3 regions of the Streptomyces sp. NPDC006544 genome follow, and region 3 is predicted to be linked to each of the others. Evidence: riboswitches for the same ligand, from Rfam matches in the RefSeq annotation. Region 3 holds a riboswitch; each other region holds the start of a gene.
What was found. A riboswitch is a leader RNA that binds a small molecule or an ion and turns the genes downstream of it on or off. The one in region 3 is predicted to bind cobalamin.
Positions count from the first base shown of each region.

Region 1: it holds a riboswitch for cobalamin, as region 3 does, so the genes downstream of both, ABZY44_RS00020 (energy-coupling factor ABC transporter permease) here and cobN (cobaltochelatase subunit CobN) in region 3, are expected to answer to the same signal.
Region 2: it holds a riboswitch for cobalamin, as region 3 does, so the genes downstream of both, ABZY44_RS06920 (ABC transporter substrate-binding protein) here and cobN (cobaltochelatase subunit CobN) in region 3, are expected to answer to the same signal.

Region 1 covers NZ_JBEXOV010000001.1:2,390-4,646, forward strand. Annotated here, with positions in the region: gene ABZY44_RS00015 (flavodoxin family protein) at 1-387, opposite strand, end outside; cobalamin riboswitch at 642-838, shown strand; gene ABZY44_RS00020 (energy-coupling factor ABC transporter permease) at 867-1,625, shown strand; gene ABZY44_RS00025 (energy-coupling factor ABC transporter substrate-binding protein) at 1,631-1,966, shown strand; gene cbiQ (cobalt ECF transporter T component CbiQ) at 1,970-2,257, shown strand, end outside.
Region 2 covers NZ_JBEXOV010000009.1:67,098-69,354, reverse strand. Annotated here, with positions in the region: gene ABZY44_RS06925 (hypothetical protein) at 1-746, opposite strand, end outside; cobalamin riboswitch at 964-1,103, shown strand; gene ABZY44_RS06920 (ABC transporter substrate-binding protein) at 1,139-2,131, shown strand; gene ABZY44_RS06915 (iron ABC transporter permease) at 2,128-2,257, shown strand, end outside.
Region 3 covers NZ_JBEXOV010000046.1:6,247-8,503, forward strand. Annotated here, with positions in the region: gene cobN (cobaltochelatase subunit CobN) at 1-945, opposite strand, end outside; cobalamin riboswitch at 978-1,126, opposite strand; gene cobG (precorrin-3B synthase) at 1,311-2,257, shown strand, end outside.

The sequences.
Region 1 (2,257 bases), on a different contig from region 3:
GGCGTACTGGCCGTGCTCGTTCAGGATCGAGGAGCAGGCGTACAGCCGCTCGATGACCTGCTTCATCACCGAGCTGTTGTCCCCGAGCCAGATCGGTCCGCACAGCACGAGGATGTCGGCGTCCATGATCTGGCTGTAGAGCACCGGCCACTGGTCGCTCTCCCAGCCGTGGTCGGTCATATCGGGCCAGACGCCCGTGGCGATGTCGTGGTCGACGGCGCGGACGAGCGAGGTCCGGACACCCGCCGCCTCCATCACGGTGCGGCTCTTGTCGATCAGGCCCTCGGTGTTGCTGGGCTCCGGCGATCGCTTCAGCGTGCAGTTGACGTAGACGGCGGTCAGGTCGGAGTAGTCGAAGCGCTTCGCGGTATCGGTGTCTGCGGCCACGCGTCCAGCCTCGGCCCCGCCGGGCACCACCGCCACCGGGCATCGCCCGAACGGGGCCCGCCCGCTCGTCGTACGGAACATCGCGGGTCGGTGGAGCGCCCCTCCCCGGCGCGAAAGGGAAGGCGGAACTCCAGGGTCCCGTGAGGACATTGGGGCAGAGGGGCACTCCCGCGGGTACGAAGGGTGAGCACCAAGCGGAATGCGGTGGCCGATCGGTACCCTTGGGGCGGGTTGTTACCGGTCCGTGCGGCCGACTAGGGTCAGCGGGCCTTGGTGTTCGGGAAACCGGTGGGAAACCGGTGCGGCCCTCGCCACTGTGATCGGGAAGTCCGGCTCCACTCCTGCGGGAAAGCCACTGGGCTGCGCGGGAGTTTCCGTGCTGCCCGGGAAGGCGGGGCCGGGACATCAGCACCCGTGAGCCAGGAGACCGGCCAGGGTGCGTTGTCCATCCACGAGGTGCTGGAGAGGTCTCCCCACTCATGCATATAGCCGAGGGGTTCCTGCCCCCTTTGCACGCGGTCGCCTGGGGCGCCGCGTCCGCTCCCTTCGTCGTCCACGGCGTCCGCTCGCTCACCCGCGAGGTGAAGGCCAACCCCGAGAGCACGCTGCTCCTCGGCGCGGCCGGAGCCTTCACCTTCGTCCTGTCCGCCCTGAAGATCCCCTCGGTGACGGGCAGTTGCTCGCATCCCACCGGCACGGGGCTCGGGGCGATCCTGTTCCGGCCGCCGATCATGACGGTGCTCGGCACGATCACCCTGCTCTTCCAGGCCCTGCTGCTGGCACACGGCGGGCTCACCACCCTCGGCGCCAACGTCTTCTCGATGGCCGTCGCCGGTCCGTGGGCGGGCTACGCCGTCTACCGGCTGCTGCGCGGGTTCGCCCTGCCCCTGATGGTCACCGTCTTCTTCGGTGCCTTCGTCGCCGACCTGGTCACCTACTGCGTCACCAGCGTCCAGCTCGCGCTCGCCTTCCCGGACCCGGCCACCGGGTTCCCGGGCTCGCTCGCCAAGTTCGGAGGGATCTTCGCGGTCACGCAGATCCCGCTGGCCGTGAGCGAGGGCCTGCTGACCGTCCTCGTGATGCGGCTGCTGTTGCAGGCGAGCGCGTCGGACCTCGTCCGGCTCGGCGTCTCGAAGCCGGCGCCCGCCCGCACCGCGGAGCAGACCGACGAGAAGCCCGACGAGAAGCCCGATGCGAAGACCGAAGCGAAGACCGAAGGGGAGGCGGCGGTCCGATGAGCGGCCTGTCCAGGAACACGAAGATCAACGGCTTGTTGCTGCTCATGGTGGCGGCGCTCGCCGTCATCCCCCTCGCACTCGGCCTCGGCGAGGGCAAGGAGGAGCCCTTCGCGGGCGCCGACGCGCAGGCGGAGGCGGCCATCACCGAGCTCGAGCCGGATTACGAGCCGTGGTTCTCGCCGCTGTACGAACCCCCCTCCGGGGAGGTGGAGTCGGCGCTGTTCGCCCTGCAGGCGGCGTTGGGCGCGGGTGTGCTGGCGTACTACTTCGGCGTCCGCAGGGGCCGCCGCCAGGGCGCGGCCGCCGCCGCGGCTCCCGCACCCGCCTCCTCGGAGGCGTAGGCGGTGCTGCCGATCGACGTGGCTGCCCACGGCAGCCGCTGGCGCGGCCGCCACCCGCTGGAGAAGGCATTGCTCGGGGTCGGGCTGACGGTGACCGCCGTGTGCCTGCCGCCCTGGCCGGGCGGCCCGCTGGTGGCCGCCGCGACCCTCGCCGTACTGCTCGGCCCGGCGGGGGTGGCCGGGCGGCAGTTGTGGCGGGCGTTCCGGATCCCGCTCGGCTTCTGCTTCACCGGAGCGCTGCCGCTGCTGTTCGCGGTCGGCGGTCCCACCGGACCGCTCGCCCTGGCCCCC
Region 2 (2,257 bases), on a different contig from region 3:
AGGCCGAGGGCGGCGAGGAACCCGACGAGCAGGGCGGCGACGACGGCACCGACGGGCACGGAGCAGCCCGTGCCGGTGATGCCCATGGTGGTCACGACGCTCAGCAGGCACACGGTCACGATCGACAGTCCGCTCACCGCGATCGTCCGGGTGACCCCGCCACCGGTCACGCGGATCCTGTCCAGACGGGGACGGCCGTACGCCGCGTAGCCCAGGACGGAAGCGGCGAGCACCAAGGACAGCAGCAGGACGATGAGGGCGCCCAGCCAGCCGGGGGCCTTCCCGTCGTTGTACGCCTTGCCGTAGGCGTACGCGCCGTTCGACAGGAGCGCGAAGATCGGCAGGGGCGCGCACTGCCCGAGGAGGCGCCGCGCGTAGTGGACGGGGTCGTAGGGCAGGACGCCCTCGACGAGCAGGACGGTGGCCAGGACGAGCAGTGCCGCGGCGACGGCGAAACCGACGCCGGCCACGACGTGCTCGAACAGCGCCCGGCCGTGGTTGTCCCCATCGGCCGCGACGGCGCAGTAGGTGAGCGAGCTGAAGATCAGCCCGAGCAGGGCCGCGAGGAGCGCGGGAAGGGCTTGGTCGAGCGCCTCTTGCCGTCGGCCCGTCGGCACGCCCTCGCCGAGATAGTGGGAAATGACGATGAAGACCGCCGTGAGCGCGAATCCAGCGAGCACGCCGGAGAGTTGCGAGTAGAGCTCGGCGACCGACTGCACATCGAGGGCCGGGGGGTTGCACGCCATCGGCTGCTCCGGGATAGGCGACGTGACGCATCCTACGCCCGGGGAAGCCCCGTGCCGAGAGGTTCGAGGGCGGCCCCGGCGCGAGCAGTTGGACGTATCGGCCTGATGAAGCCGCCTTTGTGGTAACGGAGTTGCACTCGCATCACGAATGAAGGCCCACGGGCCGGCGGCGGCCAGCAGAACGGGTACGCGACTTCCCGGCCGGTGATGATCGTCCGTCTGGCAGACTGGGATGAGCTCTTCAGGCGGTGCAGGACAGGAAACCGGTGCGAATCCGGTGCGGTCCCGCCACTGTGACCGGACCTCCCCCGCGGGGGATCCGGGAGTCAGACACTGACGCACCGCCTTTTCCGTTCGACCAGGGGACGCGGATCCCCCGGAGAGGCTTCGTCATGTCGTCGTACCCCCGCGCCCTCCTGCGCGCGCTCGTGCCCGTCTCGTTCCTGATGTCCGTGACCGCCTGCGGAGGATCGCCCGGAGCGGAGGACGCGGCGGCCGGGGCGCCCGCCGCACCCGGGTATCCGTACACCGTCACCAACTGCGGTGTCAGCAGCACCTACCAGGCGCCGCCGCGGCGCGCGGTGGCGATGAACCAGCACGCCACCGAGCTCCTCCTCGCCCTCGGGCTCGAGGAGAAGATGGCCGGGACCGCCTACCTCGACGACGCCGTACTGCCCGACTACCGGCCCGCGTACGACAAGATCAAGGTGCTGGCGAAGGAATATCCCTCCAAGGAAGTCCTCCTCGGCGCCAACCCCGATTTCGTGTACGGGGGTTACTCCAGCGCCTTCGACAAGGCGCAGGGCCGGGACCGCCAGGTGCTCGCCGAGAGCGGGATCAACTCACGCCTCAGCGTGGAGTACTGCACCGAAGGGCCCGTCGGGCTGGACCAGCTCAAGACCGAGATCACCGAGGTGGCCCGGACCTTCGGAGTGCCCGAGCGCGGCGAGGAGCTCATCGCGCAGGAGCAGCGCCGCATCGACGCCGTCACCGGACGGGTGAAGGACAAGGCCAGGCCGACGGTCTTCGCCTACGACTCCGGCGATGCCTCCGCCTTCACCTCGGGAGGAAACGGCATCGGCAACGAGATCGTCTCGCTGGCGGGCGGGACGAACGTGTTCGCCGACCTCCAGGACACCTTCGGTGACGTGTCGTGGGAAAAGGTCATCGAGCGGAAGCCCGAGGTCGTCCTCATCTACGACTACGGCGGCACCACCGTCGAAGCGAAGAAGCAGCGCCTGCTGAACGACCCGGCGCTCGCGCAGGTTCCCGCCGTCAAGAACCGGCGGTTCGTCGTGCTCCCGCTGTCCTCCGCCGTACTCGGCGTGCGCGTGGCCGGCGCCGTCGAATCCCTGGGTGCCCAGCTGCACCCCGACGCCGCGTGAGGCGCCGGCTCGCCCGCGCGCTCACCCGTACGCCGGTCGTCCTGGCCGTGCTCGCCGCCGCACTGGTGGTGTCGGCCGTGGCCGGGCTGGCCCTGGGGCCGGTCCGGATCCCCCCGGGCCAGGTGC
Region 3 (2,257 bases):
GGCCACGCGGGCGGCGCGCTCGGGGTCGGCGACGTAGGCGGGCAGGCCGTCCTCGTCCAGCTCCTTGAAGGAGAAGGGGACGGTGATCAGGCGGCCGTCGAACTCCGGGACGGCGACCTGGGTGGCTGCGTCGAGCGGGGACAGGCCCTCGTCGTTCTCCTCCCAGGCGCTGCGCGAACCGGTCAGGCACAGGGCCTGGAGGACCGGCACGCCGAGGCCGGCGAGCGCGCCCGCGTCCCAGGACTCGTCGTCACCGCCCGCCGAGGCGGTCGCGGGCTTGGTGCCGCCGGCGGCGAGGACGGTGGTGACCACCGCGTCCACGGACTCCAGCTCGGCGATCAGCTCCGGCTCCGGGGTGCGCAGCGAGGAGACGTAGAGCGGGACGGGACGGGCGCCGTGGGCCTCGACGGCCTCGCAGAGGGCGTGCACGAAGGCGGTGTTGCCGCTCATCTGGTGGGCGCGGTAGTAGAGCACGGCGATCCTGGGGCCGGTGTCCTGCCGCGCGGTCCGCTCCAGCGGGCCCCAGGTGGGGGAGGCCGCCGGGGGCTCGAAGCCGTGGCCGGTGAGCAGCACGGTGTCGGAGAGGAAGCGTGCCAGCTGGTCCAGGTTGGCCGGGCCGCCGTGGGCGAGGTAGCCGTGGGCCTCGGCGGCGATGCCGATCGGCACCGTCGAGGCCTCCATCAGCTGTGCGTCCGGGGCCTGTTCGCCGGTCAGGACGACGACGGGGCGGGTCTGGGAGGGGGCGAGGAGCAGGTCCAGGCCGTCCTGCCAGGCGCGCAGTCCGCCGAGGAGGCGCACGACGACCAGGTCGACGCCGTCGAGGAGACCGGGCAGGTCGTCGAGGGGGAGGCGGGAGGGGTTCGCGAACCGGTACGGGACGGGGCCGTCCGCGGCGGCGCGGGCACTGAGCAGATCGGTGTCGGACGTCGACAGCAGCAGGATCATGCGGCGGCAGGCCTTCCTCGGGGTTTCCGCGCCCCGGGCAGTGAGGACAACGGGAGTTCCTGACTCATCCGGTGGCCGTGGCCCTCGGATTCACAGTGGCGGGACCGCGCCGGAATCGCACCGGGCTTCCTCCCATGTCGCCGTCCTCGGCGATGACGGGCCGTGCGGTCCGTCGAAGGTCATCCTAGGCGGCAGGGGTCCCGGCGGGGAGTCCGGGGCGGTCCGGGGCAAGTCAGGGACGGTCCGGTACGGTCCGGGGCGCGGTCGGGGAGGGCCCGGAGGCACCGGTCGTGGCCGGTCGTGGCCGGTTCGGGGTGGTGATCGACACAGGAGACGGGCGCAGAATCGTGGGTATGCTCGCCGCCATGCCCACGCCCCCCTCCGCCGCCGCGCGGGACGAACCCGTCATACGGGATCGCGGCGACGCCTGCCCCGGCGCGCTGCGGCTGCACGCGGCGGACGACGGCTTCCTGGCGCGGATCCGGATACCGGCGGGCCTGCTCACCAGCGGGCAGGCCTCGGTCCTCGGGCTCGCCGCCGACCGCTTCGGCGACGGACACCTGGAACTCACCTCGCGCGGCAACGTCCAGCTGCGCGGACTCGCGGACGGCTGCGGCGCCGAGCTGGCGGAGCTGCTGGACGCGGCGGGTCTGCTGCCCGCACCCGGCCACGAGCGGGTGCGCAACGTCGTGGCGACGCCGACGTCCGGGATCCTCGGCGACGGACGGCCCGATGTGGTCCCGTGGGTACGGGAATTGGACCGGCTGCTCTGTGCGAGCGCACGGGCGACGGCCCTGTCCGGACGGTTCCTGTTCGCCGTCGACGACGGGCGCGGGGACGTCGCCGCCCTCGACCCCGACGTCACCGTGCTCGGCAGGGCGCAGGACCGGGCGCTGATCCGGCTCGGCGCGGCCGCCGACGCCGTGGAGGTGCCGGCCCCGGACGCACCCCGGGCGGCGCTGCTGGCCGCCGAGTACTTCCTCGACGCCGTCGACGCGGCGGGCACCCGCGCCTGGCGGGTGGCCGAGCTGCCCCCCGGACACGCCCTGGGCGCCGAGGAGTTCACCGGACGACTCACCGCCGCCGGCATCGCGGCGACCCGGAAGGGCGAGGTGGCGTGGCCCTACGCGCCGCCACCCCGGCCCTGGGGTCCGGGCACCGGCGACCGCACGCCCCTGTGCGTGCTGCTCCCGCTCGGCCGGCTGACCTCCGGTCAGTGGCGGGTGCTGGTGGAGGCCGCCGACCGGGGGGACGGCGAACTGCGCGTCACCCCGTGGCGGAGCGTGGTCCTGCCCGGCGCGAGCACCCGGCG